DNA from 3 places in the Isoalcanivorax indicus genome. Region 3 is predicted to be linked to each of the others. Evidence: predicted binding sites of a transcription regulator. Region 3 holds the regulator's gene; each other region holds the start of a gene.
The links. The regulator sigma-54, encoded in region 3, starts transcription at its own class of promoters, with help from an activator protein. The targets are predictions, from matches to a motif close to TGGCACNNNNNTTGCTNT.

Region 1 (2,199 bases), on a different contig from region 3:
CTTGATGCCATCCAGGCCTGCCATCAGCAGGGAGGCGAAGCACAGGTACGGGTTGGCAGACGGGTCCGGGAAGCGGGTCTCGATACGACGCGCTTTCGGGCTGCTGACCCATGGAATCCGGATCGATGCCGAACGGTTACGGGCCGAGTAGGCCAGCATGACCGGTGCTTCGAAGCCCGGCACCAGACGCTTGTACGAGTTGGTGGACGCATTGGTCAGGGCGTTCAGCGCACGCGCGTGCTTGATGATACCGCCGATGTAGAACAGCGCGGTTTCAGACAGGCCACCGTAGAGGTCACCGGCAAACAGGTTCTTGCCGTCCTTGCTCAGGGACTGGTGCACGTGCATACCGGAACCGTTGTCACCGATCAGCGGCTTCGGCATGAAGGTCGCGGTCTTGCCGTAGGCATGGGCCACGTTGTGGATGCAGTACTTCAGGATCTGTACTTCGTCCGCCTTCTTGGTCAGGGTGTTGGCACCCACGCCGATTTCGCACTGGCCTGCTGTGCCCACTTCGTGGTGGTGCACTTCGATAACCAGACCCATCTGCTCCATGGCCGCACACATGGCCGCACGCAGGTCGTGCAGGCTGTCTACCGGCGGCACCGGGAAGTAGCCGCCCTTCACGCCGGGACGGTGACCGATGTTGTTGCGCTCGAAGTCGTCAGCCGACACCCAGGCCGCTTCTTCGGAGTAGATTTCGTACATGGCGCCCTGCATGTCGGACTTCCATTTTACGGAATCGAACACGAAGAATTCCGGCTCCGGCCCGAACAGGGCGGAATCCGCAATCCCGGTGGACTTGAGGTATTCCTCAGCACGCATGGCGATGGAACGCGGGTCGCGCTCGTAGCCCTGCATGGTGGTGGGCTCAACGATGTTGCAACGCAGGTTCAGCGTGGACACATCAGTGAACGGGTCGATCACCGCAGTGTCGTCATCCGGCTGCAGGATCATGTCGGACTCATTGATGCCTTTCCAGCCGGCAATGGAGGAGCCGTCGAACATCTTGCCGTCGGTGAAGAAGTCGTCGTCGATTTCGCTGGCCGGGATGGACACGTGCTGCTCTTTACCACGGCTGTCGGTAAAGCGCATATCGACCCACTTTACGTCGTTCTCTTTGATCAGTTTTAAAGTCTTTGCAGACATGATGAAGCGTCCTCCTGGAGCAGCAAGAAATGGGTTTGTCCGGCCCGGGGGTTGCACCGAACCGGGTCTTGCCCGTTTGTGGAGCAAAATGCGTGCCACATTCTGAGACATGGCGGAGCAGCACGAATGCTAGGCTCCTGCGACGGCCTGCGGCAGAGAATGCACCATTATAGTGCACAATGACGCAGGAGTGCGCAATTGTGGTGCAAGTCAGGGTCTGGCCACCCGGAGCCGCACAAAGATAACCCCTTCGCGCTCCCCGGTTTCCAGCACCGTGTGCCCATTGATCCGGCACCATGCCGGCACATCATTCAGCACACCGGGGTCTGTGGCAAGCACCTCAAGACATTCACCGTCCGCCAGCGTCTTCACCCGGTCCTGGGTACGGATCACCGGCAACGGACACAGCAGTCGGCGAGCATCAAGCTGTTCCATGATTCACCCCAGATACCAGTCGCGCGGCACGTCATCGGCCGCCATGGGAGGCACCTGCAGATCACGGGTCACGCCATCACGCTGACGCCAGGTCACGGTGACCCGATCGGCCTCCCGCCCCTGAGAGAAGCGCGCCACCAGCGCGGCCGCGAACTCGGCCTCGGCCTGGTCCGCGAAGTGACCGTCCACCAGGGTCAGCGGCCCCCCATGACTGGAGGTCTCAAGGCTGTCAAAGACATGCCGGTAGCCGCGCAGGAACTGGCTTTCGCCTTCCTCGCGACTGATGATCAACTTGAAGTGCGGGCGCGGGCGCAGATGGCGGCCCACCTTGAGCAGCATGATGTCGTCCAGCTCGTAATCACGCTCTCCGCGCGCGCGCCACAGATCGCCCAGCTTCTTCGCATAGGATTCATCCGTCAGGAAGCAGCAGCCCCCGGCGGGCTGGGCGAACTCCTCCAGCCCGAAGTCGCGGGCCAGCTCGATCTGCGGTGTCCGGTTGCGCCCACTGAAGCCATACAGTTTGCTGCGATCCACCCAACCTTCCCGCTCGGGCAGGGTTTCGTCCAGGTTCCTGGCCGACAGCGGCCTGAGCAACCGGTCCTCGGCGCCGGACTC
Region 2 (2,199 bases), on a different contig from region 3:
AAGGCGGGCAGCAGGCGATCGTCCGGGTTCTCCGCCAACCGCGCCCCCGATGCCGACAGGTACAGCAGCAGGAGCAGTGCGAAGGGCAACAGCCCCAGCAGTACAGCGGTCAGCTTCGAGGGTTGGCGGTTGATGAGCTTTTTCATCGTCGTTACAGCTCGCCGTCGGCCGCCATTTTCATGAAGGCCGGATCAAAACGCAGACGGATATTGCCAGCGTTGCCGAACACCCCGGCGGGCGTTTCAATGCCGACAAAACCAGCGCTCGGAGCGCCGTCACCCAGCAGGCCATGGTTGAACGAGAATTCCGCGACCCGCTCCATGGTGCTGAGCAGATCGTCACTCAGGGTGAAATCAACGGCGTCCGCAGCGGCATAGAACATGCGCGTGCTGTTCAGTTGCGCCTCATAACCGGCGCGATCCGTCCCGGACGCCTCGGCCATCATGTCGCGAGCATTGCGCGCCGCGTCATCATCGCCCTGCATGCGCGCCATGATCTCGTACCAGGCGCCGGTCAGCGCCTTGCCAAACGCCGGGTAGTCTTTCAGCACCTGCGTATCGACCACCATCAGGTCGATGATCTCACCGGGAATCTTCGAGGAATCGAACACCAGGTTCGCGTTGGGCATGTCCAGGATGGTGCTCAGCAGTGGGCTCCAGGTGGCCACCGCCTGTACCCGCGGTGTCGCAAACACGGACACCAGATCGGCATCGGAGGTGTTCACCACGGTGATATCCCGCTCGGTCATTCCCACCGTTTCCAGGCCGCGTGCCAGCATGTAATGCGATACCGACAACTCGACCAGATTGACGCGCTTGCCCTTGATGTCCGCCAGCGTGCTGGAGCCCTTGAGCACCACGCCGTCGTTGCCATCCGAGAAGTCGCCGACGATCAGAGCGGTGGAGTCCTTGCCACTGGCCGCCGGAATCGTCAGGGCGTCCATGTTCGTCATGGTGCAGCCGTCATAGCGGCCGGCGGTGTATTGATTGATGGATTCGATGTAGTCGTTGATCTGCACGACGTCGATCTCGATGTCGTACTTGTCCGCCCATTTCTTGATGATGCCGGCGTCATCGCCATAGCCCCAGGGCATCCAGCCGACGTAAATCGACCAGCAGACACTGAACTGGGTACGGGCCAGCGCGGAGCCGGGGAACAGGGTGAGACTGAGCAGGAACAGGCAACATGCTGTGACAGAGCGCTTCATGGTCTACCTCCGGGTTACCAGGATCGTCGGTGAGGAATCAGCTGACATGTGCCAGTGATTGACCTCCCGGGCTTTTATCCCGCCGTGTAACCTTGAATAAGGTCGACCGCTCTCGGACCAGGCATCAGCTGACGCTGACCGGAACCCTAGCTGTCCATTTGCCAAATTGTCGGGGTGAGGCGCTACGTCCTCTGACTCCTCGATGAAGATCACCTGCAAGGACGGTGCCAGCCTGCCAAGTCACTGATTCAAGGCGATTGCCAGCGCCCCGGCGAAGCTGGAGGGCGCCCGGCTGCGCCATGGTGGTGCGGATAACGCACCGCGTCAGGGCAGCACACCGGATGCAAAGCCTGCCCGGCGGTGGCAGACTTGATCGCCAGACGCCACTCTCGCCAGGGGCGGCCCGCAGCGACAATACCCAACCGGTAACGAGCACACCATGAGCGACCAGATCATCATCAACGAAGTGGGCCTGCGCGACGGCCTGCAGAACCAGCCGAAGCATGTCAGCACCGATGACAAGGCGCGCATGGCCGAGGCGCTGGTCGCCGCCGGGGTACGCTATCTGGAGCCGGTCAGTTTTGTGCATCCGAAGGCCGTGCCGCAGATGGCCGACGCCGCCGCCCTGACAGACCGGCTGCCGCAGCGCGATGATCTGCATTACACGGCGCTGGTACCGAATCTGCGCGGCTATGAGATGGCGCGCGACAAGGGCTACCCGACGGTGGGGCTGGTGTTGTCGACAACGGATTCCTTCAACCAGCGCAATCTGAACATGACGCTGGAACAAGCCATCGCCAGCTGCGAGACGATCATCGCGGCCGCGCGCCGCGACGGCGTGGCGACCCGCACCTATATCTCCGGGGCGTTTGCCTGCCCCTACGACGGCCTGACCCCTGTGGACGTGACGTTGCGCCTGACCGAACGCATGATCGACGCGGGCAGTGACGAAATCGCCATTGCCGACACCATCGGCGGCGGCACCCCGGCCC
Region 3 (2,199 bases):
CGGTTATTGCGACACGTTCGGGGGACACACCATCAGATGAAACCAGGTCTGCAGATACAGATCGGTCAGCACCTGACCATGACACCACAACTGCAGCAGGCCATCCGCCTGCTGCAGTTGTCGACGCTCGACCTGCGCCTGGAGATCCAGGAAGCCATCGAAGCCAACCCCTTGCTGGAGCTGGACGAAGAGGACTACGCCAGCGACAGCCTGAGCGATACGGCGGGCGAGGAACCCCTGGAACCCGGTGAAGTGACGGGCAACGATGACGCCGTGGTGGACGACTACGACAGCGGCGTCGATACCGACTGGGAGGACCCCTTCACCGAGGCCCCGAGCGCGGGCGCCCCCGAGGACGACCTGGAAGCCTGGGAGCAGCGTACCGCCGCCAGCGCCAGCCTCGACGAACACCTGCTGTGGCAACTCAACCTGACGCCCATGGGCGACGCCGACCGCGTCATCGCCTACGCGATCATTGAAAGCCTTGATGATCGCGGCTACCTGACCTGCTCCCTCACGGATATCGCTGAAGCCGCGCGGCGCAGCCTGCCCTCAGGCATCGAGACGCCGTGGCCGGAAGAGGACGAGGTCCTGGCCGTGCTGCATCGCCTGCAGCACTTCGACCCTCCTGGCGTGGCCGCCCGCGACCTGGCCGAGTGCCTGGCCATCCAGCTGCGCCTGCTGCCTGACGAGACCCCCTGGCGTGACGCCGCCCTGCGCCTGACCCAGCACCTGCCGCTGCTGGAGAGCCGCGACTACGCCCAGCTGCGCCGTCTGGTGGCGGTCACCGAGACTGAACTGGTGGAGGTGATCCGTCTGCTGCGCAGCCTCAACCCGCACCCCGGCGACAGCATCGTGGAACAGGCCGAGACCTATACCGTGCCGGACGTGATCGTGCGGCGGCAGGGGCGGCGCTGGCGTGTCGAGCTGAACGGCGATGCCCTGCCCAAGGTACGGCTGAACGCGGGTTACGCCGCCATGGCGGGCAGCAAGCAGTTGCGTGACGATGACAACAGCTACCTGCGCAATCAGCTGCAGGAGGCTCGCTGGTTCCTGAAGAGCCTGCAAAGCCGCAATGAGACGCTGCTCAAGGTCGCCACCCGCATCGTCGAGGTCCAGCAGGACTTCTTCGAGTACGGCGAGGAGGCCATGAAACCGCTGGTCCTGGCGGATATCGCCAGCGCCGTGGAGATGCACGAGTCCACCATTTCCCGGGTCACCAGCCAGAAATTCATGTTCACGCCCCGGGGCATGTTCGAGCTGAAATTTTTCTTCTCAAGTCATGTGGGCACCGAAGGCGGAGGTGAATGTTCAAGCACCGCCATTCGTGCCATCATAAAGAAGCTGATCGCCGCCGAGAGCCCGAAAAAACCATTGAGCGACAGCCGGCTGGCCAGCCTGCTCAATGAACAGGGCATTCAGGTGGCGCGACGCACTGTCGCCAAGTACAGAGAGGCGATGCGTATACCGGCATCCAGCGAGCGCAAGCGGCTGGTCTGACCCACGCAGGGCCCGGCTGGCACCGATCGCGGGATAGGCGGTCAACTGAAGCAGGTACAGGAGTCAGCCATGCAGATCAACATCAGCGGTCACCACCTGGATATCACCGATGCCCTGCGCGAGTACATCAATGAGAAATTCACCCGGCTTGAACGGCATTTTGATCACATTACGAGTGTTCAGGTGATCCTGTCGCCGGAACCGAAGACGCACAAGGCGGAATCCACCATTCGGGTGGCCGGCGGTGAGGTCTTCGCCACTGCCGAGGCTGGCGACATGTACGCTGCCATCGACATGCTGACTGACAAGCTCGACCGACAGATCCTCAAGCACAAGGAAAAGTCGGTCAATCGTAACCACGGACACTGAGATCTGAGTACCCATCATGCGCGTACGGGAACTGCTGACACCGGAGCGAACCCACTACCACCTGCAGGGCGTGAGCAAGAAGCGTCTGCTCGACCAGGTGGCGGAACTGGCCACACGGGATAGTCCCGGTTTGAGCGAACAGGAAGTCTTTGACGCCCTGATTGCGCGTGAACGCCTGGGCAGTACCGGCATCGGGGAAGGCATCGCCATTCCCCATTGCCGGCTGGCCTCATGCAGCAAACCCCTCGGCCTGCTGGTCAGCCTGGCCGAGGCCATTGATTTCGACGCGGTGGACAGCCGCCCGGTGGACCTGGTGTTCGTACTGCTGGT

Region 1: glnA (glutamate--ammonia ligase) is a predicted target of sigma-54. The motif match lies at 1,230-1,247, and genes of this name have one in related genera.
Region 2: DKW65_RS12755 (putative urea ABC transporter substrate-binding protein) is a predicted target of sigma-54. The motif match lies at 1,420-1,437, and genes of this name have one in related genera.

Annotation. Positions count from the first base shown of each region.
Region 1 covers NZ_QGMP01000003.1:75,586-77,784, reverse strand. The annotation lists gene glnA (glutamate--ammonia ligase) at 1-1,149, opposite strand, end outside; gene DKW65_RS13805 (sulfurtransferase TusA family protein) at 1,360-1,584, opposite strand; gene DKW65_RS13800 (tRNA (5-methylaminomethyl-2-thiouridylate)-methyltransferase) at 1,588-2,199, opposite strand, start outside.
Region 2 covers NZ_QGMP01000002.1:186,389-188,587, forward strand. The annotation lists gene DKW65_RS12750 (ABC transporter permease) at 1-146, opposite strand, end outside; gene DKW65_RS12755 (putative urea ABC transporter substrate-binding protein) at 152-1,207, opposite strand; guanidine-I (ykkC/yxkD leader) riboswitch at 1,269-1,368, opposite strand; gene DKW65_RS12760 (hydroxymethylglutaryl-CoA lyase) at 1,647-2,199, shown strand, end outside.
Region 3 covers NZ_QGMP01000001.1:2,468,703-2,470,901, forward strand. The annotation lists gene DKW65_RS11160 (RNA polymerase factor sigma-54) at 37-1,500, shown strand; gene hpf (ribosome hibernation-promoting factor, HPF/YfiA family) at 1,570-1,869, shown strand; gene ptsN (PTS IIA-like nitrogen regulatory protein PtsN) at 1,886-2,199, shown strand, end outside.